DNA from 4 places in the Mesorhizobium sp. M8A.F.Ca.ET.208.01.1.1 genome. Region 1 is predicted to be linked to each of the others. Evidence: riboswitches for the same ligand, from Rfam matches in the RefSeq annotation. Region 1 holds a riboswitch; each other region holds the start of a gene.

Region 1 (7,361 bases):
ATAGCCACGGTGGTACCTTATTTTCGGCTGTGAAGCACACGAGACCCGCGACGTGAGACCCAGTTGCTCAATACCCAGTTGCTGGGTGAGCGTGCATGACTGCCAACGGAAGGTCTTGCACGCACCCTCGCGATCTTGAGCAATGGTCGCCATGACTTTCTTCTTGCAGGCTTTTGAGTGGCCCAGCCTGCAATCACCAGACCCCACCGACTCTAAAGAGCGTGGCAGACGGGATAGTCGAGGTTGCCCGGCACAATTACGCTCAAGGCTTGCGCCGCCCAGAGGACACGCTGAAAAGGCAGCATGGGCGCGCAAGCACGCCATTCACGAGAGGTTCGACATGAAGACTATGCAAGAAAAAGACATTCCGGCATTCGTGCAAGCAGTTGTGGAGGCCGGCTGCAACATTTGCGCGATTGGCAACTTGGGATATGTCTTTGGCGATGCTGATTTGACGCCGGCGCAACGGAGGTCCGTCGAGCCACAGCTGCGCAGGATTGCTGAGATCTACGGCGAACGCGATCATCTCATGGACGAGATAGCTGTATATCTGCGGTCGATCGGACGCCATGTCGAGGTTGAGCCGAAGACAGGTGTTTCCTGATGGCCGCGATCGATCGCGTTCCGTAGTCGCCATTTCTATTGGGTAACGAGCAGCCGTCTTCCAACCTCTGAAACAAAAAAGAGGTGACCCCCAAAGGCCGCTCTCGAGACCGCAAGTCTGAGCCGCTAACGCATTGCGATAACCAGGCTGTCCGAACTGGGCGTCGATGCCTTCCTCGACCAGGTCGCGGTAGGCGGCGATCTCATCTACCGCATGCATAGCCAAGCCAGAGAAGTTTTCGGCAGCGGAATTCTCGGTCGCTTCCCCTTTTATGACTAGAGGGTGCGGCCGATCCGGCCGCGACGATCTCGCAGGGATTGCCATATACGGCAACACGAACACCGGCGGATCAATACTCGGATAATGGCGGCCGGCTATGTAGCGATCGATCGCGCACCAACATATCAATGCAATAGCTTAGTTGCTTTCAAAGGCGGGTCTCTACGAACTGCAAGCAAGCTAAACGATTGCGTCAACTCTTCCTCGCAGAGCGAAAACTCCGCGCCCACGCGATTTCTCTGCTGGAACAGCGGCACATCCTCAGCGCCAGGACACGGCCGCCGCCGTCGGGTTTTACGAAGCCGGTGATTGCATAAGTTGCCCGCAAGATATCATTGGTATCGGGAACGCCGCCGATGCCGCATCCTGAATAGAGCGGCCGCTTGCACCTGCCAGCCCGACGACCAGATCATATCTGCAACTCCATCTACCTGGACGTGGTGCAAATCACCTCGCTGAAGCCGCAAATCGTCGCCTTCGACCAGGATAACCACATCCGTGACCGCCTGAGCTACTCGGTCGATCTCGACGCACATGGCCGATACAGTTTTTCCATCCTTCACGAAGCGAATGAGACTTTGGCCATTCCAGCCCTGGTCTACGGGGCGTGACTTGTCCCCGATGCATGCGCGAGCTCTCCGCTCGGCCGGCCGCCGGACGTCGCCACCGGCCGAAGGCGCCCGAAGGCGCCCGAAGGCGCTTGACAAAGCAGCACCGGCCCATTCAACTTGAGGCATTCACCAGGGGAGTCCCGGTAAGGGGCTGAGATACTGCTGGCTTTCGCGGCGCAGTGACCCGTTGAACCTGATCCAGTTCATACTGGCGTAGGGACGGTGCAAGCGCTTTGCGGGAGTTTACGCCCGAGGTCCTGCTGCAGCAGGTCTACAGAAGCGTCTTTTCATCCTTCCGGCACAGAACTGGGTCTCCAATGCATGAGCAAAGGAGCCTCACGATGAATGCCCTCACCCCCGCCGTGTCGACGGGACCACTGCCCGCCTCGCGGAAAATCCACAAGCCCGGCGTCCTCTACCCGCAGATCAGGGTGCCGATGCGCGAGATTTCCGTCCATCCGACGGCCGGCGAACCGCCCGTCACCGTCTACGATCCGTCCGGCCCCTACACCGATCCATCAGTCCAAACCAGCATCGAAAAAGGCCTTGCCCGGCTTCGCCACGAATGGGTCACGGCGCGTTGCGATGTCGAAGCCTATGACGGCCGCCACGTCCGGCCGGAAGACAATGGATTCGCCACCGGCGAGCGCCTGACACCGGAATTTCCGATACGCAATCGGCCGCTCAAGGCCAAGCAGGGCAAGGCGGTGACCCAACTTGCCTATGCGCGCGCCGGCATCATCACGCCAGAAATGGAGTTCGTAGCCATCCGCGAGAATCTCGGCCGCGAGGTGATGCGCGGCAAGCTGCAACGCGACGGCGAAGCCTTCGGCGCGGCGATCCCAGATTTCGTCACACCCGAATTCGTGCGCGACGAGGTGGCGCGCGGACGCGCAATCATTCCCGCCAACATCAATCATCCCGAGAGCGAACCGATGATCATCGGGCGAAATTTCCTGGTGAAGATCAACGCCAACATCGGTAACTCGGCTGTCACATCGTCGATGGCCGAAGAGGTCGAAAAGATGGTGTGGGCGATCCGCTGGGGCGCCGATACGGTGATGGACCTGTCGACCGGCCGCAACATCCACAACATCCGCGACTGGATCGTGCGCAATGCACCGGTGCCGATCGGCACGGTGCCGCTCTATCAGGCGCTCGAAAAGGTCGGCGGCATCGCCGAGGACCTCAACTGGGAGGTCTATCGCGACACGCTGATCGAGCAGGCCGAGCAAGGCGTCGACTATTTCACCATCCACGCCGGCGTGCGGCTGCACTACATACCGCTGACCGTCGACCGGGTCACGGGCATCGTCTCGCGCGGCGGCTCGATCATGGCCAAATGGTGCCTGCACCATCACCGGGAGAGCTTCCTCTACGAGCATTTCGAGGAGATCTGCGACATCGCCAGAGCCTATGACGTTTCCTTCTCGCTCGGCGACGGCCTTCGTCCCGGTTCAATCGCCGATGCGAACGACGCGGCGCAATTCGCCGAACTGGAAACACTTGGAGAACTCACCAAGATTGCCTGGGCAAAGGACTGCCAGGTGATGATCGAAGGCCCGGGCCATGTCCCCATGCACAAGATCAGGCAGAACATGGACAAGCAGCTCGCAGTGTGCGGTGAGGCGCCGTTCTACACGTTGGGGCCGCTGACGACCGACATCGCGCCGGGCTATGACCACATCACCTCAGGGATAGGTGCCGCCATGATAGGCTGGTTCGGCACCGCAATGCTTTGCTACGTCACGCCGAAAGAGCATCTCGGCCTTCCCGACCGCAACGACGTCAAGATTGGGGTGATCACTTACAAGATAGCCGCCCATGCAGCCGATCTGGCGAAGGGCCATCCGGCAGCGAAAACCAGGGATGATGCCCTTTCGCGCGCGCGCTTCGAGTTCCGCTGGGAGGACCAGTTCAACCTGTCGCTCGACCCCGAAACCGCACGGTCCTTCCACGACCAGACCTTGCCCAAGGAGGCGCACAAGCTGGCACATTTCTGTTCGATGTGCGGGCCGAAATTCTGCTCCATGCGCATTTCCCACGACATCCGTGCCGAGGCTCAGAAGGAAGGCATGGCGGCAATGGCGGCAAAATACCGGGAGGGCGGCGATCTCTACATGCCGGCGGACGAGACTGGCGTACCGGTCGTGCCGGAGGCTCCCAAACCATCATGAGGGTGCTCGTCAAAGGGGCCGGCGTTGCCGGCCTCACCGTCGCTTTCGAACTCGCCGCCCGCGGCGCGACGGTCACAGTCGCCGAGATGCGGCATGGCCTTGGCGGCAACGCGTCGTGGTTCGCCGGCGGCATGCTGGCGCCATGGTGCGAGCGCGAAAGCGCGGAGCAGCCGGTGCTGGATCTCGGACGCGACGCTGCCGACTGGTGGGATGCGGTGCTGTCGGGTCAGGTGACACGGGCCGGGACATTGGTCGTGGCCGCGCCGCGTGATGCCGGTGAGCTTGACCGGTTCGCCAGTCGCACGTCAGGGCATAGGCGCGTCGATGAAAACGAAATTGCGCTCCTGGAACCCGACCTCGCCGGCCGCTTCCGGCGTGGATTGCTCTTCCCCAACGAGGCTCACCTCGACCCACGCCAGGCGATGGCGGCACTTCATGACAACCTTGCGACCATGGGTGTCAAATTCCACTTCGGCTGCGACGCCCGGCCTGTTTCGGGTTTCGCCCGTCAGATAGACTGCATGGGAATGGCAGCGGCCGATGACAGGCTGCGCGGTGTTCGCGGCGAAATGCTGATCCTTCGCACGCCTGATGTCTCGCTGTCGCGGCCGGTCCGTTTGCTTCATCCACGCTTTCCGCTTTATGCCGTGCCGCGCACCGATCACCGTTTCATGATCGGAGCGACGATGATTGAAAGCCAGAGCGCCGGACCGGTGACGGCGCGTTCCATGATGGAGCTGCTGGGCGCCGCCCATGCCCTCCATCCGGCCTTTGGTGAGGCCGAGATCGTTGAAACCGGTGTGGGTGTCCGTCCGGCATTTCCCGACAATTTGCCACGCGTCGAAACAGACGGTGAGATCATCGCGATCAACGGTCTTTATCGTCACGGTTTTCTCCTCGCCCCCGCCATGGCGCGCCAGGCTGCCGGCCTGGTTTTCAGTCAAGACAGAACCAAGGAGCATGCTCATGAAACTGATGGTCAACGGCGAGGCGCGTGAGATTGCCGCCACCACGCTGGCCGAGTTGCTTGCCGCGCTCGACTATGAGGGCGATTGGCTCGCCACCGCCGTCAACGGCGACCTCGTGCACAAAGCCAACCGCACGGAGTTCCAGTTGAGCGACGGCGACCGGATCGAAATCCTCTCGCCCATGCAGGGCGGCTAGCATGTTGGAGCTTTATGGAACCGAGCTTTCGTCGCGCCTGCTTCTCGGCACCGCTCAATATCCTTCGCCGGCCATCCTTGCCGATGCAGTCAAGGCGTCGGGCACGTCGGTGGTGACCGTCTCGTTGCGGCGTGAGATGGCGGGCGGTAGAGCCGGCGAACAATTCTGGTCGTTGATCCGCTCGCTGGGCGCCAGAATCCTGCCCAATACCGCCGGCTGCCTCTCCGTCAAGGAAGCCGTCACCACCGCGAAAATGGCGCGCGAGGTCTTCGGCACCAACTGGATCAAGCTCGAAGTGATCGGCAATCACGACACGCTACAGCCGGATGTGTTCGGTCTGGTTGAAGCCGCCCGCATCCTGTGCGAGGACGGCTTTGCGGTATTCCCCTATACCACCGACGATCTCGTTGTCGCCGAGCGGCTGCTGGAAACGGGCTGCAAGGTCCTGATGCCGTGGTGCGCACCGATCGGTTCCGCCTTGGGACCGGTCAACATGACGGCGCTGCGCTCGATGCGCGGATATTTCCCTGGCGTCCCGCTGATTGTGGATGCGGGGCTCGGACGGCCGTCGCACGCGGCCACCGTCATGGAACTCGGCTTTGACGCCGTGCTCCTGAACACAGCGGTCGCCAAGGCGGCATATCCGGTCGGCATGGCGCGTGCTTTCGGTAAGGCGGTCGACGCCGGTCGTGAGGCGTTAAGTTCGGGAATGCTCGAACCGCGCGACGTCGCCGTGCCATCGACACCGATGGTCGGCAGGGCCGTTTTTTCATGAAGCTCGATCCCTTTTATCTGATCGTCGACAGCGCTGCCTGGATCGAACGGCTGGTCCCACTCGGAGTCCGGCTTCTGCAACTGCGCATCAAGACCGTGGATGAGGCTGGGTTGCGCGCGGAGATCCGCACCGCGAAGGCCTTGTGTGCTCGATACCAGTGCCAACTCATCGTCAACGACCACTGGCGCCTGGCAATCGAGGAAGGCTGCGACTTCATACATCTCGGCCAGGAGGATTTGCAGACCGCTGACCTCTTGGCGATACGGGCAGCCGGCGTAAGGCTCGGACTGAGCACACATGATCATCAGGAGCTGGAAACGGCGATGGCCGCCGAGCCTGACTACATAGCGCTTGGACCCATCTATCCGACCATCCTGAAGAAGATGAAATGGGCGCCGCAAGGGGTCGAACGGATCAGCGAATGGAAGCGCCAGGTCGCGCCGTTTCAATTGGTCGCCATTGGTGGCCTCAACCCTGAGCGGCTCGACGGTGTCTTTGCGGCTGGCGCGGACAGCGCGGCGGTGGTGACCGACATCACGCTCAACGACGACCCCGAGGCGCGCACGCGAGAATGGATCGAAAAGACGGACCAATGGCGCTGAGGCGAGAACCACATGTGCTTGTCGTCGGTGGATCGGACTCCAGTGGCGGTGCTGGAATTGCACGCGATATCGAGACGATCTCTGCCATTGGCGTGCGCACCTGTCTCGCCGTCACAGCGCTAACGGTGCAAACGCATGACGCCGTGATCGAAATCTATTATTCGCCACCTAGCCTGGTGGCCAATCAGATGTGCGCCGCGCTGCAGGCCAACGACGTGGCCACAATCAAGATCGGCATGCTGGCGACTGCCAAGATCATTGTTGCCGTTGCCGCAGTGCTGCGCAAATTTCCGCATGTCCCCGCAGTACTCGACCCTGTGCTGGCCTCCACCTCAGGCCGCGCACTTCTGCAAGCAGGCGCTATCGCTGCCATGAAGCGCGATCTTATGCCGCTTTGCTGCATTGTCACGCCCAACCTCCCTGAACTGGCGCTCCTTAGTGGCTCCGAACTGGCAGTGGATGAGGACGGAGCGCTCCAACAAGGAAAAAGACTGCTGGCCGCCGGCCCTCAAGCCCTGCTGATCAAGGGTGGGCATGCGTCGGGAACCCGGTCGACCGATATTCTGTTACGCTCCGGGCACGAACCCATCCGCTTCGATGCACCGCGCCTTGCCACATCGATGCGCGGGACAGGTTGCATGCTGGCCAGCGCGATTGCGGCGCATCTGGCGAAGCCGAAGCCGCTCGAAGACAGCGTGCGCGAAGGCAAGCTGTTTGTCTTGGAGAGGCTTCAGAAATGCCGGCTGAATAACCACAGCGTTCTGCGTCCAGCCAAGCAGACCCATTTTCCAGAATTTTTCCCGTAGCGAGACTAGAGAAGGGGCTACTGCTTCTCTATGCCATCCTCACAACGCGTTGAGTTTCTCACTGCCAATTATGCGACTTTCGAGGTGCAAATAGCGAATATCGAGTTCTTAGTGACAGAAACGACCGGAATTGGTTGCGTGGATCACCAGGTCGCTACCGATTGGGTCAGCGACTCAATAGAACGTCACATCTCTGTCCACACTCGAGCTTATTTGCCGCAAACGCGTCGAGCCCCGCGTCAATCGGTCTTATAATAGTATCCGGGGCAGCTCCAAAGCTGTGGCATCGGCTACCCGCCGGCCGTGGCGCTTGCTGTTCGAGCGTCGGACGCCGCCTGCCATT
Region 2 (7,361 bases), on a different contig from region 1:
GTAAGGGCGGCGCTGACGCCGACGGCGGCGAGCACCAGGTCGGGACGGAAATTGTTTTTGGCGTTGAGCATGTAGATGCCCAGCCCTTTGGCCGCGCCCGCATATTCGGCGAAGATGGCGCCGACGACGGCATAGGTGATGGAGATCCTGAGGCCAGCGAAGAAATAAGGCAGCGCCGAAGGCAACCGTGCCAGGATGAAGACCCGCCAGCGCCCTGCTCCCATGGCGCTCAGCATCTGCCCGATCTCGACCTCGGTAGCCTCGTAGCCCTGCACCAGGGCCACCAGCATCGGGAAGAAGGTGACCAGTGCCACCAGCATGATCTTGGGCGTCAGCCCGAAGCCGAACCACAGCACCACCAATGGCGCGATGGCGACCAGCGGCAAGGTCTGGCTGACTATGAAGACAGGAAACAGCGCGCGCCGCAAAGGCTGGAAGAAGTCGACCAGCATCGACAGCGCGAAGGCGGCGCTGAGCGAGCAGGCAAAACCGATCAGCGTGGCGCGGATGGTGGGAATGGCGTTGTCGAGCAGCGCGTCACGATTGAGCATCGCCTGTTCGAAGACGCGCGAGGGTGCCGGCAGAACCGTCGGCTTGATGCCGGAATGGTTTGCGTAGAGTTCCCACGCCACGAGCACCAGGCCGATCGATATCACGGCCGGCGCCGCCTGGGCGAGGAAGCCCGTGAGTTGACGCGGGTTGAACGACGATGAAGCCACGAGAGGATGACCTTGACGGCGCGCGTCGGCGCGAACGGTTCAAACGGCAGTGGGACTGTTGGCCGAAACCGTGACGTCGAGGGTTACGTGGCCGGCGCCTGGTCCGAAGCGGCAGAAGGCTTCGTCGAGCGCCGAGAAGATCGCGCCGGCATCGCCGCGCAGCTTGGTGCAGAAATTCTTGGAGCGATCGTAGACGCCGGACTGCTTCAGGAAATCGATGCAGCCATAGATCTCGTCCATGTGGTCGTCCGTGCCCATCACATAGAGCGAGAACTGCGCCGCCGCTGGCTGCCCAGTGGCGGGCGCGCCGCGCACGGCGGAAATGGCGGCTTGCTTGCGCGGGCCGAGTGGCCCGGCAGGGCCGCCAAACGTGTCGGAGCGGCAGATCGGATCGTCTGGCTCACCTGGGCAACCACGCGAAATGGTCGCCGACAGCACGCAATGCTTACCGCTGCCAGACGCAGCCACGAAAAGGTCGCGCAGCGCCGGGAATAGCACCTCGGGGGGCCCGACCAGCAAGGTCGAGATGTCGTCGGTCTCGATCCTGAGCTTGTCGCGATACGGATCGAGCGCGCCGAGCGCACCCAGGATGACGCCGACAAAATCGTCGGCCATGGGATATAGGGAAACCTGTGCGCCTGAAAACATCGCCCGCCTCGCTCCGCTGGTATTACCCAGATCAGCTTCTAGGGTCTGTGGGCTTGCCGCCCCCGTCTCAGCCCCGACCGTACGGAGCACCCCTGTGGATGGCGGCGTTAAAGCACCATTCGATCGGTTGGGGAAGCTGTTTTTTCAGCAAGCTGCGCCAAAAGCATTGCGCCAGCGCGGGCACAACCGGGTGCCGGCGCCCGGGAATTTGGCTCGATCCGGGTGCAACCAACAGCCCGACCATCACGCCGGGCGGAATGAATTCCAACGCGGACCAGAATTGCCCGACCAGCGCGCAGACGGATGCCAATGGCAGGGCGACCGCGCCGACCGTGAACGACAAGAACTGCGGTACGTAGTTTTCGCAGCAGGGAAAGCGCGGATGCAAGTTCCGCGCTTTCCATGCGCATTGGTTTCACTATCCGCCACGACCGGCTGGCGGTACCTCTGGCGCCGATTCGCTGATCACTTTGCCAAACACTCTTATTTCGGGGCACGGTTTTCCGGCTTTTGGCCGTGCGAATGCGGTGTGCATTTTCATCAGCCGTTTGAGCAGGCGGCCATAAGTGAGGTATCGAACCCGGCCATTGGCAAGATCGAACTCCACCCTCCCCCATCGCCTGACCGGACCTTTTCCAGTTGGCGGGCCCAGTCGCGCGATCTGAAAGGCCAACCGAACTTCGCGGCCGGCAACGTCCAGATAGATACCGGGATTGCCGCCCAGGACGTGCCACAATCGGGCAACGTGCTCGATCGACATGTCGGATGAAATCGCCATGTGGTTCCGCTCAAGTCGCGCCCAGACGAAATCACCAGTTGGCTGCCGCGTCCCGGACACCAAATCCTTGCAATAGGCTGGCGCCACCTCGCGCACCAACGCGCGCATCGCGGTCGCCACGCTGTCGGCCACATCCCGCCGCGTTGCCCAGTGCGCTTCCGAGAACGGCACCTGTCCGAGGATGTCGCCGTCATCGAAATTGGCGGACATCTTGTGCAATGTCACGCCGCCATGAACGGCATGCTGGCCGTCCGCGGCCAGGCGATGGAGAGGATGCGGACCCCGGTAGTTGGGCAGCAGCGCCGGATGAAAATTAAGCCCGCCCTTGGGAAAGAGGCCGAGCAGTTGTTGTGGGATCAAGGTCGGGAAAGCGTAGCAGATCAGTACATCCGCGGCGATGTCAGGCAATTGCCGGCCAAGCTCATCCCAGTCGTAAGGCCGGCCGAATTCGATCAACTTTACCGGCGTGTTGCCGAGATAGCGCCTGAGCAGAAGCTGGCGCCTCAGCCGGCGTCGAAAATTGCCAATGCTGAAGCCTCTGGATGGGCGCTGAAAGCCAGGCACGATGATCGCGCCAATACGGTTTCCCGCCTCGATCCAACCGGAAAGCAGAGGCCCGGTGTAAGCAGAAACATCCAGGATGAAAACTGCATTGAGCTGCCGGGCGCCGGCCACAGGCTCGAAAGAAATCATCTTTTCAAATCCGGCGGGGCAAGACATCGCCCGGCAATCCGAGCACCGTCACGGACCCGTCCGGTCAGGACCAAAAGGCCGGCCGAGCCGTCAGCCTGGTTTGGGAGAAAGCGGTCCTGCCGCGGCGACACTTGAGAGCCTTTCCCGCTTCACCAACACAGGTTTTTCGTAGAGTTTCCTCATGCTCCCCCTGAAATCAATCAACCCGCGCAGTTGGTCAGCAGCGCCGCGGACTGTCAACCGCCGGGCGGGGCTGACAGCCGCTATTGATATGGCCTCGCGGCAATCGGCGGGCGCTTAAACCCACTGCCGCAAAGACTGATCAGCGAGCCTTATGAAACGGCCTTTTCACGAACCGGCAGTTTCCAACCCGGCCTGACGAAATGGCAGGTGTAGCCGTTCGGATACTTCTCCAGATAATCCTGGTGCTCGGGCTCGGCCTCCCAGAACGCTCCGGCTGGAGCGAGCTCGGTGACAACCTTGCCGGGCCACAGGCCAGAGGCATCGACATCGGCGATGGTGTCCTCCGCCACACGCTTCTGCTCCTCACTGGTGTAGTAGATTGCCGAGCGATAGCTCATGCCGACATCGTTGCCCTGGCGGTTGCGCGTCGTCGGATCGTGGATCTGGAAGAAGAATTCCAGAAGCTGGCGGAAGCTAATTTTCGCCGGATCGAAGCTGATCTCGATGGCTTCGGCATGGGTGCCATGATTGCGATAAGTGGCATTCGGCACGTCGCCGCCGCTGTAGCCGACACGCGTGGCGAGGACGCCCGGCATGCGCCGGATCAAATCCTGCATGCCCCAGAAACAGCCGCCGGCAAGCACTGCACGTTCGCTCGAAGTCGTCATGTAACGTCTCCTCAAAAGGCAATTCCGGGAAAACTGTGGCGGCTTTCTCCGGGGAATTGCGCGACAACAAATTTGGATAGTCTTATAAATGGGCATTGTCGCCTGCTTCGTCCAGTCGGACGAGCGGCCATTCGGCAATACCGGTGAAAGGCGCCCCCTAAAGAACGGGGGGCACCTCAGATGCGTGGATGCCGAGTCCGGCTGCTGGCGGCGACCGGCAGATATCGGATACCAGGCGGAATGGCTGCAAAACTGATCGCCACAGGCGGCGCCTCGCGCGACCAGTTGAAAAGAACGGTCTTGACCGGAACGTTGTCCAACCATGCCCGCAGCTGCGACGGCACGTGAGGACCCGACCAAACCATCAGCATGCCATGGTCGCGCAACCGCTGCCTCGTGATCCAGGGCGCGAATCGCATATCGAGATCGGTGAAGATAGACGGCTTGTCATAGGCGTTGAGGCCCGCCAGCATGGCAAGATTGGTGTCGCCACCGACGATGTCGAGCCGGCCCGGCACCGCCGCGTGCCAGATTGCCTCGGCCTCGTCCGAGATCGGCCGCGCCGGCCAGCAGACGGCGTCCATCCGCCCGCGCACATTGCAATCCGTCCAGCGGATGACCGCATAGGCCCCCGACATGGCCACGATGCAGATGAAGGCGCAGATCGCCAACCTTCGCATCTCGGGGGCACCGAGCCGGTGACCGAGAAAGGCGAGCGCGACGACGCCGACGAGATTGTACATCGGCGCGCCCCAGGCCTCGCCGGTGCCGGTGAACAAAGAGGCGACCATGATCAGCGTCGCCGGCCCAAGTCCCATCCAGGTGAGATAGACCAGCTTACCGCGCTCGACGGGGTCCTGCGGAGCCGACGTGCGCCGCAGCAGCCCTGATATCGCCAGCACCAGGAGGAAGCCGGAAAACCCGGCCAGCTGGACACCGATATAGTAGAGGCGCGCACGGTGCTCGGTTACCCAGGCATCGCGGCCGGCGAAATAGGTCAACGGCAGGAAATCGATGCGGTAGAGTGCGATGGCCAACGGCGCGGCGACCGCGAGACAAACGGCCAGGCCAAGCCACGGCCAGGGCGTCGCCAGCCGACTGCGCGCGCGCGCGTCGGACAGCAGCCAGAGAGCGCCGAAGGCAAGCAGCAGGCCGGTGGAGAACTTGGCATAAAGCCCGACGCCCGACACCAGTCCGAGCGCCAGCCACCAGCCTGGCCCGCCACCGCGGCCGGCGCGCCACAGCAGCCAGCAGATCGCGGCCCAGAACGGCATCTGCGCATAGTCGTGATTGAATTGCGGCGTCGGCCAGCCGAAGAAATAGACCGATGGCATCAAAAGCACGGCGGCCAGCGCGCGGCGTTGTCCGAGCATGTCGCGGGCCAGCAGATAGACCAGGACGAACGTGGCCGAGATCGTCAGTTGGGCCAGCAGATATTGCGGCCAGCGGAACGATCCGGTCAGGAGATGGCTGGCCTCGAGCAGCCAGCCGGGGAGCTGCGGGTGCTTGTAGGTCAAAAGCACCCATTCGCGGCCCCACATGAAGCCTTCCACGACATCACCGGGCGGTGCGGGATCGATGAGTGTTGGCACCACGGTCCAGCACAGCGTCTGCACCAGACACAAAAGTGCCAGCAAACCCCAGGGGTGCCGAAGCAGGGCGGACCAGAACGATGACGAGTCCAGCGCCACGGCAGGCAGCCCTGCCGGCACCCAACGATCGATGGAGTCGTCAATTCCCGCCATGCGCGGCTTAAACCACATTGCCCGGTTTGCCGAACAGCCCCAACGTCAAAGCTTACAAAAAAGTATACATGCCGGTCATTGCAAGACCAAGATTGAGCGGGAAGTTCGGCGTCCCGTTGCCCTTACCGGGCAGAACAGCCCGCACACCTGATCCCCCTTGAAAATCCCGGATATTCGATGCGTCATCCACATGCCGTCATCCACCACCGCGCGCTCGACTTCTGGCTGGCGCGCGCGGCGGTCCTCGTCATCATCTGCCTGCAGCTTCTGGTCATCAACGATCTTTCATTCGGTCCCCGCTGGCTGGCGCCGGCGCTGGAGGCCGCCCTGCTCGCGCCGCTGTCCGTGGCCACCGCCTGGACGCAGGCCGCCACCCAGAAAGCGGTCGAGGAGGAGCACTGGTATCTGGTCGGACGGTTTCGCGTCATGATCCGCCGGACGGCCCTGGTGATGACCGGCGTCGTCAGCGTCATGAATTGCGGTTCGCTGGTGCTCCTGGTGCGTGCCTTGCTGGCTGGCCATGCCGGCTCCAGCGGCCAGACGCTGCTGGTCGACGCGCTCAACATCTGGGTCACCAACGTGATCGTCTTTGCCTTGTGGTTCTGGAGCACCGACCGGGGCGGGCCGCCGACCTGCGGCCTGGTCAAACGCGCCCATGCCGATTTCCTGTTTCCGCAAATGACCCTGAATGATCGCGAGATCCGCGACTGGCTGCCCGGCTTCGTCGACTATTTCTTCCTCGCCTTCACCAATGCGACGGCGTTTTCACCAACCGACACATTGCCGCTTTCCCGGCGCGCCAAGCTTTTGATGATGGCGGAGGCGATGATCTCGCTGCTGACGATCGCGCTGGTCGCGGCCCGCGCCGTCAACATCCTGGCCTAAGGCAGGTCTACCGAAGTAACCCGGCTTTGGAGCACGCCATGCATGAAAAATCCGAAGATGCGCGTTAGGCCCAGAAACACCAATAGCCCGCCCCGGCGAACCGGAGCGGGCTATTGGTTGTGTGCGATGGCTGTCGCTAGTCCAATGGCATTGCAACACATGCGGGCAATCCGCCATCGTCAATCGGCGCGGAGATCCCGTTCAAAGACCACCTGGTCGCACAACGGAATGCCGTTCACGAGCAGGCCTTCGGGATAACCGGTCGATGGCCCAAACGCATCCCGAACGATGCGGTACATCCGAAAGCCCTGCCGCTGGTAAAATCGCAGGTTGCCGATATCGGCGCTCGCCGTCGAAACGATCAGGCGTCGGCCGCCGCACTCGCTGCAGCGGGTGATTGCCGCCGCGACAAGGGCACGCCCCAACCCCTCGCTCTGTCTTGCCGGACGCACGGCAAGGCTCTTGAGTTCGAAGACACCGCCGTCGCCTGTCTCGATGATCTGCGCATGGCCGACGATCCTCCCGCCATCCCGCGCGACGAGCACCTCGCCCTGAGCGATATAGCTGGAGATCTGCATGGCTGAATCGTCGGCAAGGGCAAACAGCGGCCGCAACGCGTCGCGGTCCCCGTCATATCGTTCAATGTGCATCCGCAAACCCAAGCTGAATCAACGCCGCCGCGAACGCGGCAGCCTTGCGTCGGGATATAGCAGTGGCCGGTCGGGAGCCACAAATGCAAAAAAGCCCGCCTCGGCGCGAGCCGAGGCGGGCTTTGGCTCGATAGAGCCGACAGGTGCAGATTTTCGACGCCGAGCAAAGTGTCGGGCTATTCCTCCGCCGCGGGCCTGAACCTCCGCACGATCACCTCGAACAGAATATCCGAGAGGCGGCGACGATCGCCGCACGTTCCCCGGGCGAATAATGCGCGGCATCGTCGATGGTCATGAAGGTGACGTGACGGGACATGAGGGCTGTCCTTGGAAAGCTTGGTTTCCTCGCCCCGCGCGAAGCGGGGGGAGAGCGACTATCTGGGGTGTCAAGT
Region 3 (7,361 bases), on a different contig from region 1:
GATATGCAGTGGCTTCAGGGCCGCCTTTTCGGCGGGACTGAGAATGCGGAAGGAGCCGCTGACCGAGCGCGCCACCGTTTCCAGCGAGGTGCTGGCCGAGGGCGCCGCGGTCAGCAATCGGTAAACCTGGCCGCCGGCGCGGATCACCGCGATATCGAACTGCCAGCCTTCGGCGCCGGCATGCGCGGTCGCCGCCTCATTGCCGTTGATGGTTTCCTGCTTGACAGTGCTGTCGTCGAGGCCAGCCACCCAGCCGCTTCTGATATAGTCGGTCAAGGCGCGGTTCTTGTCGATCGAAACGCCATCGAAGCGGATCGCTATGTCGCCAGGACCGGTCGCCGTCACCGCTGCCGCCGAATTGTCGATGATGAAACCGTCCGGCACCGTGAACGACACGCCGAGGCCCGGATGCAGGAAGGTCTCGCCGCGCACATAGCCTTCTTCCGGCGTGTCGCCGTAAAGCAGGCCGTCTATGCCGGCGAGGAAGGAATCGCGGTCGCGCGTGCCGAAGCCGGGCGCGCCGAACTGGCGGGCGTGGCGCTGTGCCAGATCGATGCGCTGTGGCGTGTTGGGATGGGTGGCAAGGAAGTCGAGGCTGGCGTCGGTGGCGCCGCTGATCGAGCGGAAATCGGTGTAGGCCGACATCGACTGCAGGAACCGGCCGGCGGCATAGGGATCGTAGCCGGCTTCGCCGATCGACTTGATGCCGATGGCGTCCGCCTCCAGTTCCTGGTTGCGCGAGAACTGCGCCAACCTGAGCTTGCCGCGGATCAGTGCTGCCTTGGCGGTCGGGCTGTCGCCGAGCACATCCGAGACGACCTTGGTCGCAAGGCCTTCCTCGGCCTCCAACTGCTGGCGCTGCAGGCCATGATTGGCGGTGACGTGTCCCATTTCATGCGCGATGACGGCGGCGAGCTCGGACGAATCATTGGCCAGCGCCAAGAGGCCGCGCGTTATGTAGAGATAGCCGCCCGGCAGCGCGAAGGCGTTGACGTTGGGCGAATTGAGGATGGTGATGCGATAGGTCTGGGTCGGGTTGGCCGACACCACGGTCAAATTGCCGACCACCTTGGCGACCATGCGCTCGAGCTTGGGATCGGAATATTCGCCACCATAGGTCGCCAGGATGCGCGGATGCTGCGCCTTGGCGAGTTCGGCTAGCTTGTTGTTGGCGGCGACATTGTCCACCGTGATCGGCTTGTCGGAAGGCTGGAAGCCGGATTCCTGGACCTCCGGAGGCGTGAACATCTGGCAGCTCGCCAGCGCCACGGCAAAGCCAGCCAGCGCCAGGAAGCGCGCCAGCGGGTTCATTCGTAGCCTGTCAACGCCGATCGCCAGAATGGCTTCCTTTCAGGTCCTTGCGCATGATCATGCCATGCGCAAAACAAACTGCTACAGCGTCCGTCACGCGCCCCTCGGGGCGGGCAGCAGATGCTGTAGGCAAATCACGGCCTGTGCCGGACGGTATCGAGCGGACCTAGCCACACTACTCCAGTCATGGCAAGCAAGCGCCACATCGCCTCGGGCCGGTTTGAGCGTAAATTATGTCCGCTTCCGGGCAATATCTCGTGATAAGGCATCCCCGGCACCCGCACCGATATAGCGCCGGAACGCCTCTGGACCAGCCCCGGCAAAGAAATCGTCCGCCGTGCCTGTGGCGGCGACGGCGCCATTGTCCAGAAACACCACCTTCTGGCCGATGCGGCGGGCATCCTGCGGCTGGTGCGTGACGAACAGCACCGTCATGCCACGCTCGGCATGAAGGCCAGCAACCAGGTCGAGCATGTCGTCGCGCAAGGCGGGCCCAAGCGAGGCGAAGGGTTCGTCGAGCAGCAGCACCGGGCGGTCACGCACCAGCACGCGAGCCAGGGCGACGCGCTGGCGCTCACCGCCCGAAAGTTCGCGCGGCAGCCGCTTCTCCTTGCCGGCAAGACCGGTGCGCGCAAGGGCGCCCGCGATATCGGCGTGGTCGGTATCGGTCAGCCGCAACGATGGCGAACGGCCGAGCCCGACATTCTGCTCGACGGAAAGATGCGCGAAAAGATTGTTCTCCTGAAACACCATCGACACCGGACGCACGGCCGGCGGCTCACCACTGACATCGCCCCCGCCGATCAGCACGCGGCCGGATCTCGGCATCTCGAATCCGGCCACCAGATTGAGCAGCGTCGACTTTCCCGAACCGCTTGGCCCCATGATGGCAGTGATTTGCGTCGCGGTGAACTCGACATCGAAAGCGAACAATGCCTCGCGATAACTGAACGAGACCTTGTCCAGCCGCACCGGAACCCCATTGGCGTCAGCCGCACCGTCAGACATCGCGGGCCATCCCCTTTCCCAGCCGGTCCGCTGCCAGCACCAGTACCAGGCAGACAAGGCCCAGCAACAACGCCAGGCCGGCGGCGTCCTGGGTGCGGTAGCTGCCCATGCGCGCCAGGAGAAGGTAGGGCAAGGTCTGTACGAAATCACTGCCGAACAGGGCGATGACGCCGAGATCGCCAAGCGACAGCGCCATGGCGAACGCGAAGGCGGTGGCGAGCGGCCGCCGCAGCGACGGCCAGTCGACCAGCTTCAGCCTTGCCCAGCCGGAAATGCCGAGCTGTGCGCAGAGCCGTTCGTGGCGCTCGCTTGCCGCATCATAGGCGGGGCGGATGGCGCGCAGCGCGAAAGGCATCGCCATGACAGCGTTGACGGTGACGACCATGAGCGGGGCGATGGCAAAGACGTCGCCGACGTGGCGCAACAGAAGGAACCAACCGGCGCCGACGACGATCGGCGGCACGACCAGCACAAAGCCGGCGCCGGTATCGGTGGCGTGTTCGAGCAGTGTCATTGGGCCGGAGCGGCGGTTCGATGCCAGCGCCCGCAGCGCCATTGTCAATGCCAACGAGAGCATCACCGAAAGCAGCGCCGAAAGGAAGCCGAGCACGGCGCTGGTGAGTGTCGCCTGCCGGACAGCGGTCTCGCCGGCCAGCCGGTCGAGATCGGCGCTCAATCCGGCGATCACGGTCGCCGCCATCGGTCCCGCTACGAACAGCAGCGCCAATCCGATGAGCAAGGCATTCAGTGTGGCTTCGGTGCCGTTGACGGAGAGATAGCGGCGCGGCGCGACCGGCAGGTTGGTGTCGCCGACGACATTGGCGCCGAGCCGCGTCAGCGCCAGCACCACGATGAAGGTCAAGGCGATCTGCAGCAATGTCAGCGCGACAGCCCTCGCGGGATCGAAATCGAAGCGCAAGGCCTGATAGATGCCGACTTCGAGCGTCGTCGCGGCCGGCCCGCCGCCAAGCGTCAGCACGATGGTGAAGGATGTGATGCAGAGCATGAAGACGAGCCCGGCGACGCCGGGCATGGCGGCGCGCAGTGTTGGCCATTCGATCAACCGGAACGCCGGCCGCGCCGCCATGCCGAGCTGGCTCGCCAGCCGCCACTGGTCGGAGGGGATGGTCTGCAGCGCCTCGAGGAACAGGCGGGTGGCCAGCGGCAGGTTGAAGAAGACATGGGCGACGAGAATGCCGGAGAGGCCGTAGATGCCCGGCCAGCCCTGGCCGCCAACCCAGTTGAACAGGCCGGCGAAATAGCCGGCACGGCCATAAAGCGCCAGAATGCCGAGCGCCGCGACGATCGCCGGCAGCGCCAACGGCACGGCGAAGAGCTGCAGAATGAAGGCGCGGCCGAAGAACCGTGGATGCCGCGACAGCGCCCGCGCCACGAACAGGGCCGGCCCGACGGAGAGCAGCGTTGACAGGGCCGCCTGCCAGAGTGTGAAGCGCACGACGCGCAACAGATAAGGGTCGAAGGCCGCCCAGGCGCCGGAGAGATCGTGTGCGCCTTCGACAAGCAGCCCGGCAAACGCGCCGCCGATCAAGAGCGCGATCGCCGCCAGCGCTACGCTGCCGGCGGTAATGCGGGGATCAGACGCGGGTTGCACGAAAGGCCTTTAACGTGCGTCGCGTTCCTTCGCGCCCCCCTCTGTCCTGCCGGACATCTCCCCCACGAGGGGGGAGATTAGCAGCTCCGGCGCCCAGCTCATTCCTGCAATGTTGGCGATTGGCGAAATCGCCGATGACAGCCAATCTCCCCCCAAGCGGGGGAGATGTCCGGCAGGACAGAGGGGGGCGCCGTAAAGCATTCATCTTCGGATCATACAGCCAACTACTTGCTCATCACCGCCAGCCATTCATCCACCCAGGCCTTGCGGTTGGCCGCGACCTCCTCCGGACTGAACAGCAGGGTCTTGGTCGGCTTGACCAGTTTGTCGAAGGCCGGGTTGAGCGGCTTGTCGGTCTTGCCGGCCGGGAACATCCAGTTGGTCTCGGGGATGGCGTCCTGGAATTTCGGTCCGGTCATGAAGGCCATGAATTTTTCCGCCAGCGGGTTCTTGGCTCCGGTCGTGGTGATGCCGGCGACCTCGATCTGCAGATACTCGCCCTCTTCGAAAGACGCCGCCTGGTAACGCTCGGTGTTCTCGGCGACCATGTGGTAGGCCGGGGAGGTGGTGTAGGAAAGCACCATCGGCGCCTCGCCCTTGGTGAACAGGCCATAGGCCTCGCTCCAGCCCGGCGTCACGGTCAGCACCTTGGTCTTGAGCTTGGCCCAGGCCTCCGGCGCCTTATCGCCATAGACCGACTTCACCCAGAGCAGCAGGCCGAGACCGGGCGTCGAGGTGCGCGGGTCCTGGATGACGATCTTGTCGTCGGCGCTGCCCTCGACCAGCTCCTTCAAGCTTTTCGGCGGCGACTTCAGCTTTTGCGTATCGTAGACGACGGCGAAATAGCCGTAGTCGAAGGGAACAAAAGTATCGTCGCTCCAGCCGCCCGGCACGTTGACATCGCTCACCGCGCCATGCGGCGCGAACAGGCCGGAGGCCTTGGCATCGGCGGTGAGATTGGTGTCGAGGCCGAGCACGATGTCGGCCTTGGTCGAAGCGCCTTCCAGCTTGACGCGGTTGAGCAGCGCCACGCCGTCGGCGACCGAGACGAACTCGACATCGCAGCCGCATTCGGCCTCGAATTCCTTCTTCACCACGGGGCCTGGACCCCAGTCGGCGGTGAAGCTCTCATAGGTGTAGACCGTGAGCTTGTCCTTGGCCAAGGCCGGCCCGGACAGCGTCACCGCCGTGGCTGCGATGAGAGAATATAAAAACGTGCGCATCGGCGCCTCCTTCGTTTGCGTTGAAAGGAATTGAGGCGTCGGACTGTCCGAAACGTCTAATCCCTCCGCCGGTACAAACCGGATCAGGTTCAGCGGGTTGGCGAGACTGCCTCTCAGCCGGCCCGCGATATTCGCGTCCGGCACCCCGTTAGAGCGTTTCGACACATAGGCCCGGCGGGTGGGACACGCAAGTGGGAGTTTGCCGCCTTCCGTTTCCCGTGACGGGCTGGTAAGGCGACGGGATATGAGCACATTCACCATCCTGCTTGGCGGCGATCTCCTCCGCACGCCCCGGCTCGACCGCCAGGTCGAAGGCTCGCGCGTGATCGCCGCCGACGCCGGCATCGGTCATGCGCGGATGCTGGGCCTCGTGCCGGAATTGTGGGTCGGTGATTTCGATTCGGTTCCGGCCGATCTGCCCGCCCATCTCGCCGCCGTGCCCCAGCAAACCTTCCCGACGGAAAAGGACAAGACCGACGGCGAACTGGCAATCGCGGCCGCACTGGAGCGTGGAGCGACCCGCCTTGTGCTGGCGGGCGCCTTCGGCGGCAAGCGCGCCGATCACGCCTTTCTGCATCTGGCGCTTGGCCTGCGGCTGGCCGAGGCCGGAACGGATGTGCTTTTGACCAGCGGCGCCCAGGAGGGTGTCCCCTTGCTCAACAGCAGGGCCAGCTTCGATTATACCGACGGCACGCTATTTTCTATTCTCGGCTTTTCCGAACTCTCCGGCCTGACCGTCACCGGCGCCAAATGGCCGCTCGACAAGGTCGAGGTGGCTTTCGGATCGTCGCTGACCATTTCCAACGAGGTCAAGGGCCGCCTCGACATCGCGCTCGGCCACGGCCGCGCGCTGCTGCTCGCCCATCCCTATCCATTGCCCGAAAGCTGACATGGCCCCGCCCCTTCTCAATCTCGACGGGATAAGACTGACTTTTGGCGGCACGCCGCTGCTCGATGGCGCCGCCCTGACCGCGTCGGCCGGCGACAAGATCGCGCTGGTCGGCCGCAACGGGTCCGGCAAGTCGACGCTGCTCAAGATCGCCGCCGGCCTGATCGAACCGCAGGACGGCGAGGTGTTCCGCCAGCCTTCGGCGACTGTCCGCTATCTGCCGCAAATGCCCGACATGGACGGCTTTGCCAATGTGCGGGCCTATGTCGAGGCCGGGCTCGGCCCGGCCGACGATCCCTACCGCGCCAGCTATCTGATGGAGCATCTCGGCCTGTCGGGCGAGGAGCGGCCGGCAGACCTGTCCGGCGGCGAGGCCAGGCGCGCCGCCCTTGCCCGCGTCATGGCGCCGGAGCCCGACATCCTGCTCCTTGATGAGCCGACTAATCATCTTGATCTGTCGGTGATCGAATGGCTGGAAGAGGAACTCGTCCGGACTTCCTCGGCGCTCATCGTGATCTCGCACGACCGCCGCTTCCTCGAGCGTGTGTCGCGTGCCACCGTCTGGCTCGACCGTGGCCAGACCCGCCGGTTGGACAAGGGCTTTGGCCATTTCGAGGAATGGCGCGACCTCGTGCTGGAGGAGGAAGAGCGCGAGCAGCACAAGCTCGGCCGCCAGATCGTGCGCGAGGAGCACTGGCTGCGCTACGGCGTGACGGCACGGCGCAAGCGCAACATGCGACGTCTCGGCGAACTGCAGACCATGCGCCAGCGCTTTCGCGGCCATCGCGGCGCCGAGGGCACCGCGACAATGGTGGCCAGCGACGCGGCCGAATCCGGCAAGCTGGTGATCGAGGCGAAAAACATAGAGAAGAGCTTTGGCGACCTCACCGTCGTCAAGGGGTTCTCGACCCGCATCCAGCGCGGTGACCGCGTCGGCCTCGTCGGACCGAACGGCGCCGGCAAGACGACGCTTCTGAAGATGCTGACCGGCGAATTGGCGCCGGACGCTGGTTCGATACGGCTCGGCACGAATCTGGAGATCGCCACGCTCGACCAGAAGCGCGAGGCGGTCGACCCGCAGGAGACGCTGGCGCAATATCTCACCGACGGGCGCGGCGAGAACCTCGTCATCAATGGCGAGCAGCGCCATGTCGTCTCCTACATGAAGGATTTTCTGTTCAAGCCGGAGCAGGCGCGCACGCCGGTGCGCGAGCTGTCCGGCGGCGAGCGAGCGCGGCTGATCCTGGCGCGCGTGCTGGCGCGCCCGGCGAACCTGCTGGTACTTGATGAGCCGACCAACGATCTCGACATGGAGACG
Region 4 (7,361 bases), on a different contig from region 1:
TGCTACGGCTACGCTGTCCCGGCGTGCCTGTCGTCACCTATGTCAACACGTCGGCCGAGGTGAAGGCCGAGTCCGACATCTGCTGCACCTCGGGCAACGCGAAGGCCGTCGTCGAGTCCCTGGGTGTTCCTCGGGTGATCATGTTGCCGGACGAATATCTCGCCCGGAATATAGCCGCCCAGACCGACGTGGAGATCATCGCCTGGTCGGGACATTGCGAGGTGCATGAGCGCTTCACGCCGGCCGACATCAGGGAATTGCGCGAAAGCCATCCGGGCGTGACGGTGCTCGCGCATCCCGAATGTCCGCCCGAAGTGGTGGCCGTAGCCGATTTTTCCGGCTCGACGGCCGCCATGTCCGACTATGTCGGAAGACAAAAGCCAGCGCGGGTCGTGCTGATGACCGAATGTTCGATGAGCGACAACGTTGCGGTGGAGCATCCCGAAGTCGAGTTCATCCGGCCTTGCAACCTCTGCCCGCACATGAAGCGGATAACGCTCGCCAACATCCGTACTGCGCTCGAACAGAACCGCCATGTCGTAACCATCGAATCGGAGATTGCAGGGCGTGCGCGGCTGGCCGTCGAGCGGATGCTGGCGGTATGAGCATGGACGTTCGCGATCTCGCCCGCCGGCCGGTCATCATCGGCGGCGGCATAGCCGGGCTGATGACCGCGCTGCACATGGCGCCTGAGCCGGTGCTGCTCCTGTCGAGATCGCCGCTTGGCGCGGAGGCGTCGAGTGCGTGGGCGCAGGGCGGGCTGGCCGCCAGCCTGGGCGGCGATGATGAACCGGCGCTCCATCTTGCCGACACGCTCGCCGCAGGGGACGGCCTTTGCGATGCGGATACAGCAAGGCGCATCGTGTACGCCGCGCCCGCGGCGATCGAGGATCTGACGCGCCTTGGGGCTCGCTTCGATCGCACATCTGCAGGAGTTCTGCGTCTCGGGCTGGAAGCCGCGCATAGCAGGCGGCGCATCGTTCATGCCGGAGGTGACGGCAGCGGAAGGGAGGTGATGCGCGCCCTGATCGCGGCCGTGCGCTCCACGCCTTCGGTTCTTGTCGTGGAAGGAGTCGAAGCACGCCGGCTGGCCGTCGAGGACGGCAGAATCGCCGGTGTTGTGGCGAGCGGTCCGACAGGTCCGGTGTTCTTTGCCACGGGACGGGCCGTTCTCGCCACGGGCGGCATCGGCGGCCTGTTCCGCGACTCAACCAACCCACTGGGCAGCTGCGGACAGGGTCTGGCGCTTGCGGCGCGCGCGGGTGCCGTCCTTGCCGATCTGGAGTTCATTCAGTTCCACCCGACCGCGCTTGACGGGCCCGGCCGTCCGATGCCGCTCATCAGCGAGGCGGTTCGCGGAGAAGGTGCAACAATCGTCGACGAAACAGGGCGGCGCTTCCTCGATGGCCTGCTCGGGGCGGAACTCGCACCGCGCGACATCGTCGCGCGCGCCGTCTGGCGACATCTTGCCGACGGCCATCGCGTCTTCCTCGACGTCCGCGAGAAGCCAGGCACGATGTTCGCGCAGCAATTTCTGACAATCGCATCAGCCTGCGGCAAGGCCGGCATCGATCCGGCGCGAGACCTCATTCCCATCCGGCCGGCCCAGCATTACCACATGGGTGGTGTCGCCGTGGATCTGGCCGGGCGAACATCGGTTCCTGGACTTTGGGCATGCGGCGAAGTCGCGTCGACCGGGCTGCACGGCGCCAACCGGCTCGCCAGCAACTCGCTGACCGAGGCCGTCGTTTGCGCGCGCTGGGTTGCCGAAAGCGTCGCTGGTGCACCGGACGGCGGTGGGAAGCCAGCGATGGCAGCTAACCTGCCCGCGCCGGATCCGAGGCCTGTGCGCCCTCTCCTGTCACATGCCCTTGGCGTCACGCGGGATGGCGAAGGTTTGAAAGAGGCTGCGCGCGCCTTGTTGCTGCTGTTGCATCGGCACGACACAGCGTCCGATCCCGCCGCCGTAGGGCTGATGATCGCGGTTGCCGCCTTGCTGCGCCGCGAAAGCCGTGGCGCTCACTACCGGAACGACTTTCCCCATCAAGCGGCCGTCGCCCGCCGCTCCGAAATCAGGCTCGACGCGGCCATGTTTGCGGCGCGGGAACTCGGCAACTCTCCAATGCTCGAAAGCGTCGCTTGATGAACCTATCCCCCCTTCCAACGATCATGCTCGAGCCTCTGGTGCGGGCAGCTCTGCTCGAGGACCTTGGCAAGGCCGGTGATTTGACCACTGATGCCATCGTACCGAAGGACCATCATGCGACAACGGTGCTGACTGCGCGCGAGGCCGGAACTATAGCCGGTCTCGACCTGGCGATGCTCGCTTTCAGGTTGATCGACCAGGATGTCGAGATGACAGTGGAGCGAGCGGACGGCAGCAACATCGCGCAAGGTGAGACCATCGCATCGGTCAGCGGTCCGGCCCGGGCCATACTCACCGCGGAACGGACGGCGCTCAATTTTCTGTGCCATCTGAGCGGTATCGCCACCGCGACGGCATTGATCGTCGCGGCGGTCCGCGGCCACGGCGCAAGAATCGTCTGCACGCGCAAGACGACGCCTGGATTGCGAGCGGTCGAAAAATATGCCGTGCGCGCCGGTGGCGGCTCCAATCATCGTTTCGGTCTCGACGACGCCATCCTGATTAAGGACAACCACATCGCCATCGCTGGCGGAATTCGCATGGCAATCGAGCGCGCGCGATGCAGCGTCGGCCACCTAGTCAAGATCGAAGTCGAGGTCGATACGCTAGCCCAGTTAGAAGAGGCTATGGCCCTCGCCCCAGACGCCGTCCTGCTCGACAACATGTCTGTCGACGAATTGCGCCAAGCAGTGGCGATGGTTGCCGGCCAGGCGATTACCGAGGCGTCGGGCAGGATAACGCCGGCGACGGCTCCAGCCGTCTCCGCGACCGGTGTCGACCTGATCTCCATCGGCTGGTTGACCCACAGCGCGCCAATCCTCGATATCGGGCTCGACTCCGCGAAATTTGTCCGTCGGGCCTGACAATCGGCGGTCGACCGGACGCTTTTTCGACCCAGCCCGCCAAGTTCAAAGGTGCCTAGGTCGCCCAATGCAAGGGGAACAGGATGGAAATGCACGCAGCGATTTCGGAAAAACCATGCGTGAAGCTCAATCCTTCGACGGCCACCGGATGTGGACCGTGGAAGCTGCTCGGGCGCTGCATGACGCGCCTTTCAACGACCTGCTGTTTCAAGCGCAAACCGTTCACCGCCGGAATTTCGATCCCAACAGGCGGCGGCGGGCGCTGGTCTCAGCGGCGGCGCCCTCGTCGTCGGAATCTAGCGGGGTAACCCGGCCACCCAGAGGATGGCGGGACGATTCATCCATGATGATAGGAAACAGGACCATTGCGAAAACTAGTCGCTGGCAAGCTGCACGGCATCTACGTCACCGAAGCGAACCTCAACTACCATGGATCGATAACGCTGGACCCTGACCACTGCGAAGCAGCCGGGATCCTGCCGATGGAATTTGTGGAGATTTGGAACAAGAATTCCGGTGCGCGGATTTCGACCTATGTCATTTTCGGCGAGCGCGGCTCACGATGCTGCATCCTCAATGGTGCGGCTGCCCGCACCTGCCAGCCAGACGACCAGATCATTGTTTGCAACTCCATATACCTGGACGAAGCGAATATCACCTCGTTGAAGCCGCGGATCATCACCTTCGACCAGGACAATCACATACTCGATCGCCTGAGCTACTCCGTCGATCTTGACGCACATGGGCGTTACAGTTTCTCGATCCTTGACGAGGCGAATGAGCCTTTGGCCATTCCTGCGCTGGTCTCCGGCGCGTGACTTCCTCTCGAGATTTGCCCGTGCTTTGCGCGGGGTTTCATTAGTCGCCGATCACCGCCGCAGGTGGAAATGCGCTTGACAAAGCAGTGTCGGCTCGGTCAATTCGAAAACATTCACCAGGGGAGTCCCGGCAAGGGGCTGAGATACTGCTGGCTATCGCGGCGCAGTGACCCGTTGAACCTGATCCAGTTCATACTGGCGTAGGGACGGTGCAAGCGCTTTGCGGGAGTTTACGCCCGAAGACCTGTTTTCAAGCAGGTCGACCAAAGCGTCTTTTCATCCTTCCGGCACAGAACTGGGTCTCCAATGCATGAGCAAAGGAGCCTCAAGATGAATGCCCTAACCCCAGCCGTCTCAACGGGACCGCTGCCTGCCTCACGGAAAATCCACAAGCCCGGCGTCCTCCATCCGCACATCAAAGTGCCGATGCGCGAAATCTCCGTCCATCCGACAGCGGGCGAGCCGCCCATCACCGTCTACGATCCGTCCGGCCCCTATACCGACCAGACTGTCGAAACCAGCATCGAAAAGGGCCTCGCCCGGCCTCGCCACGAATGGATCACGGCGCGGGGCGATGTCGAAGCCTATGACGGCCGCCATGTGCGGCCGGAAGACAATGGCTTCGTCACGGGTGAGCGCCTGACGCCGGAATTTCCCATTCGCAACCGGCCGCTAAGGGCCAGGGCCGGCAAGGCGGTGACACAGCTTGCCTATGCGCGCGCCGGCATCATCACGCCCGAGATGGAGTTCGTCGCCATCCGCGAAAACCTCGGCCGGGAAATCGCCCGCGGCAAGCTGCAACGCGACGGTGAAAGCTTCGGCGCGGCTATTCCCGATTTCGTCACGCCGGAATTCGTACGCGACGAGGTGGCGCACGGGCGGGCGATCATTCCAGCCAACATCAACCACCCAGAGAGCGAACCGATGATCATCGGGCGCAATTTCCTCGTCAAGATCAACGCCAATATCGGCAATTCCGCTGTCACTTCCTCGATGGCCGAAGAGGTCGAAAAAATGGTCTGGGCGATCCGCTGGGGCGCCGATACGGTGATGGACCTGTCGACCGGCCGCAACATCCACAACATTCGCGACTGGATCCTGCGCAATTCACCGGTGCCGATCGGCACGGTGCCGCTTTACCAGGCGCTCGAGAAGGTCGGCGGCATCGCCGAGGACCTGACCTGGGAGGTGTACCGCGACACGCTGATCGAGCAGGCCGAACAAGGCGTCGACTATTTCACCATCCATGCCGGTGTGCGGCTGCATTACATCCCGCTGACCGTCGACCGGGTCACGGGCATCGTCTCGCGCGGTGGCTCGATCATGGCCAAATGGTGCCTGCACCATCACCGGGAAAGCTTCCTCTATGAGCATTTCGAGGAGATCTGCGACATCTGCCGCGCCTATGACGTATCCTTCTCGCTCGGCGACGGCCTTCGTCCGGGCTCGATCGCCGATGCCAATGATGCGGCGCAATTCGCCGAGCTGGAAACGCTCGGCGAATTGACGCAGATCGCCTGGGCCAAGGATTGCCAGGTGATGATCGAAGGTCCCGGCCATGTGCCGATGCACAAGATCAAGGAGAATATGGACAAGCAGCTCGCTGTCTGCGGCGAGGCGCCCTTCTATACGCTTGGACCACTGACGACCGACATTGCGCCGGGCTATGACCATATCACCTCAGGCATTGGTGCTGCCATGATCGGCTGGTTCGGCACCGCCATGCTCTGCTATGTCACGCCCAAGGAGCATCTCGGCCTTCCCGATCGCAACGACGTCAAGATTGGCGTGATCACCTACAAAATCGCCGCCCATGCCGCCGATCTGGCGAAGGGCCATCCGGCAGCGAAAGTCAGGGATGATGCCCTTTCCCGCGCGCGCTTCGAGTTCCGCTGGGAAGACCAGTTCAACCTGTCGCTCGACCCCGAAACCGCGCGGTCCTTCCACGACCAGACCTTGCCCAAGGAGGCGCACAAGCTGGCGCATTTCTGCTCGATGTGCGGGCCGAAATTCTGCTCCATGCGTATCTCCCACGACATCCGCGCCGAAGCCCAGAAGGAAGGCATGGCGGCGATGGCGGCGAAATACCGCGAGGGCGGCGATCTCTACATGCCGGCTGACGAGACCGGCGTAGCGCTCATGCCAGAGGCGCCGGAGCCATCATGAGGGTGTTGGTCAAAGGGGCCGGCGTCGCCGGCCTCACCGCCGCCTTCGAACTCGCCGCCCGCGGCGCGACGGTCACAGTCGCTGAGATCCGGCAGACCCTTGGCGGCAATGCCTCGTGGTTCGCCGGCGGCATGCTGGCGCCATGGTGCGAGCGTGAAAGCGCCGAGCAGCCGGTGCTGGATCTCGGACGCGTCGCCGCCGACTGGTGGGATGCGGCACTGCCGGATCAGGTGACACGGGCCGGAACACTGGTCGTGGCCATGCCGCGAGATGCCGGTGAGCTTGACCGGTTCGCCAGTCGCACGTGGGGGCATCGGCGTGTCGACGGAGATGAAATCGCGTTCCTGGAGCCCGACCTTGCCGGCCGCTTTCGCCGCGGGCTGCTGTTCCCCGACGAAGCCCATCTCGACCCGCGCCGGGCGATGGCGGCACTCCATGACAGGTTGTCGGCCATGGGTGTCGAATTCCAGTTCGATGTCGATATCAGGCGGATTTCCGGTTTCGATCGTTGGATCGACTGCACGGGAATGGCAGCAGCCGATGACAGGCTGCGCGGCGTTCGCGGCGAAATGCTGATCCTGCGCGCGCCTGATATCTCGCTGTCTCGCCCGGTCAGGCTGCTGCATCCGCGCTTTCCACTCTATGCGGTGCCGCGCGCCGACCACCGTTTCATGATCGGCGCGACAATGGTTGAAAGCCAGTCCGCCGGTCCGGTGACGGCACGTTCGATGATGGAGCTGCTGAGTGCCGCCTATGCCCTCCACCCGGCCTTTGGCGAGGCCGAGATCGTCGAAACCGGTGTCGGCGTTCGTCCGGCCTTTGCCGACAATCTGCCGCGGGTCGAAACGAACGGCGGGATCATCGCGATCAACGGGCTTTATCGACACGGTTTTCTCCTCGCCCCCGCCATGGCGCGCCAGGCCGCCGACCTGGTTTTCAGCCAGGACAGAACCAAGGAGCTTGCTCATGAAACTGACCGTCAACGGCGAAGCGCGTGAGGTTGCCACCGCCACCACGCTAGCCGAATTGCTTGCCGCGCTCGACTATGAGGGCGACTGGCTCGCCACCGCCGTCAACAGCGACCTGGTGCACAAAGCCAGCCGGACGGCGTTCTGCTTGAACGAAGGCGACCGGATTGAAATCCTCTCGCCCATGCAGGGAGGCTAGCATGTTCGACCTTCTGGGGACGACGCTTCAATCCCGCCTGCTGCTCGGCACGGCTCAATATCCTTCGCCGGCCGTCCTTGCCGATGCAGTCAGGGCGTCGGGCACGTCGGTGGTGACCGTCTCTTTGCGGCGTGAGATGGCGGGCGGCAGGGCCGGCGAAAAATTCTGGTCGCTGATCCGCTCGCTCGGCACGAGAATCCT

Evidence for each region. Region 1 has a riboswitch for thiamine pyrophosphate ahead of thiC (phosphomethylpyrimidine synthase ThiC). Riboswitches for the same ligand answer to the same signal wherever they lie in the genome.
Region 2: linked by a shared signal. The riboswitch ahead of EN851_RS00050 (YkoF family thiamine/hydroxymethylpyrimidine-binding protein) and the one ahead of thiC (phosphomethylpyrimidine synthase ThiC) in region 1 are both predicted to bind thiamine pyrophosphate.
Region 3: linked by a shared signal. The riboswitch ahead of thiB (thiamine ABC transporter substrate binding subunit) and the one ahead of thiC (phosphomethylpyrimidine synthase ThiC) in region 1 are both predicted to bind thiamine pyrophosphate.
Region 4: linked by a shared signal. The riboswitch ahead of thiC (phosphomethylpyrimidine synthase ThiC) and the one ahead of thiC (phosphomethylpyrimidine synthase ThiC) in region 1 are both predicted to bind thiamine pyrophosphate.

What each region holds. Positions count from the first base shown of each region.
Region 1 is NZ_SRUT01000004.1:119,227-126,587, forward strand. It holds gene EN851_RS37860 (hypothetical protein) at 143-604, shown strand; gene EN851_RS20105 (hypothetical protein) at 1,267-1,494, shown strand; TPP riboswitch at 1,616-1,732, shown strand; gene thiC (phosphomethylpyrimidine synthase ThiC) at 1,836-3,671, shown strand; gene thiO (glycine oxidase ThiO) at 3,668-4,669, shown strand; gene thiS (sulfur carrier protein ThiS) at 4,638-4,835, shown strand; gene EN851_RS20125 (thiazole synthase) at 4,837-5,610, shown strand; gene EN851_RS20130 (thiamine phosphate synthase) at 5,607-6,212, shown strand; gene EN851_RS20135 (hydroxymethylpyrimidine/phosphomethylpyrimidine kinase) at 6,203-7,018, shown strand.
Region 2 is NZ_SRUT01000001.1:100-7,460, reverse strand. It holds gene EN851_RS00055 (ABC transporter permease) at 1-719, opposite strand, end outside; gene EN851_RS00050 (YkoF family thiamine/hydroxymethylpyrimidine-binding protein) at 759-1,367, opposite strand; TPP riboswitch at 1,358-1,471, opposite strand; gene EN851_RS36115 (hypothetical protein) at 1,435-1,755, opposite strand; gene EN851_RS00040 (formyltransferase family protein) at 1,786-2,601, opposite strand; gene msrA (peptide-methionine (S)-S-oxide reductase MsrA) at 3,171-3,689, opposite strand; gene EN851_RS00025 (glycosyltransferase family 39 protein) at 3,866-5,434, opposite strand; gene EN851_RS00020 (hypothetical protein) at 5,612-6,319, shown strand; gene EN851_RS00015 (GNAT family N-acetyltransferase) at 6,499-6,969, opposite strand; partial or broken gene EN851_RS37795 (IS110 family transposase) at 7,356-7,361, opposite strand, start outside.
Region 3 is NZ_SRUT01000002.1:985,303-992,663, forward strand. It holds gene EN851_RS15340 (M48 family metalloprotease) at 1-1,311, opposite strand, end outside; gene thiQ (thiamine ABC transporter ATP-binding protein) at 1,543-2,319, opposite strand; gene thiP (thiamine/thiamine pyrophosphate ABC transporter permease) at 2,312-3,931, opposite strand; gene thiB (thiamine ABC transporter substrate binding subunit) at 4,156-5,154, opposite strand; TPP riboswitch at 5,198-5,312, opposite strand; gene EN851_RS15365 (thiamine diphosphokinase) at 5,399-6,043, shown strand; gene EN851_RS15370 (ABC-F family ATP-binding cassette domain-containing protein) at 6,045-7,361, shown strand, end outside.
Region 4 is NZ_SRUT01000005.1:219,751-227,111, reverse strand. It holds gene nadA (quinolinate synthase NadA) at 1-605, shown strand, start outside; gene EN851_RS22970 (L-aspartate oxidase) at 602-2,143, shown strand; gene nadC (carboxylating nicotinate-nucleotide diphosphorylase) at 2,143-3,009, shown strand; partial or broken gene EN851_RS37290 (biotin synthase) at 3,158-3,259, shown strand; gene panD (aspartate 1-decarboxylase) at 3,375-3,827, shown strand; TPP riboswitch at 3,936-4,052, shown strand; gene thiC (phosphomethylpyrimidine synthase ThiC) at 4,158-5,993, shown strand; gene thiO (glycine oxidase ThiO) at 5,990-6,991, shown strand; gene thiS (sulfur carrier protein ThiS) at 6,960-7,160, shown strand; gene EN851_RS22935 (thiazole synthase) at 7,162-7,361, shown strand, end outside.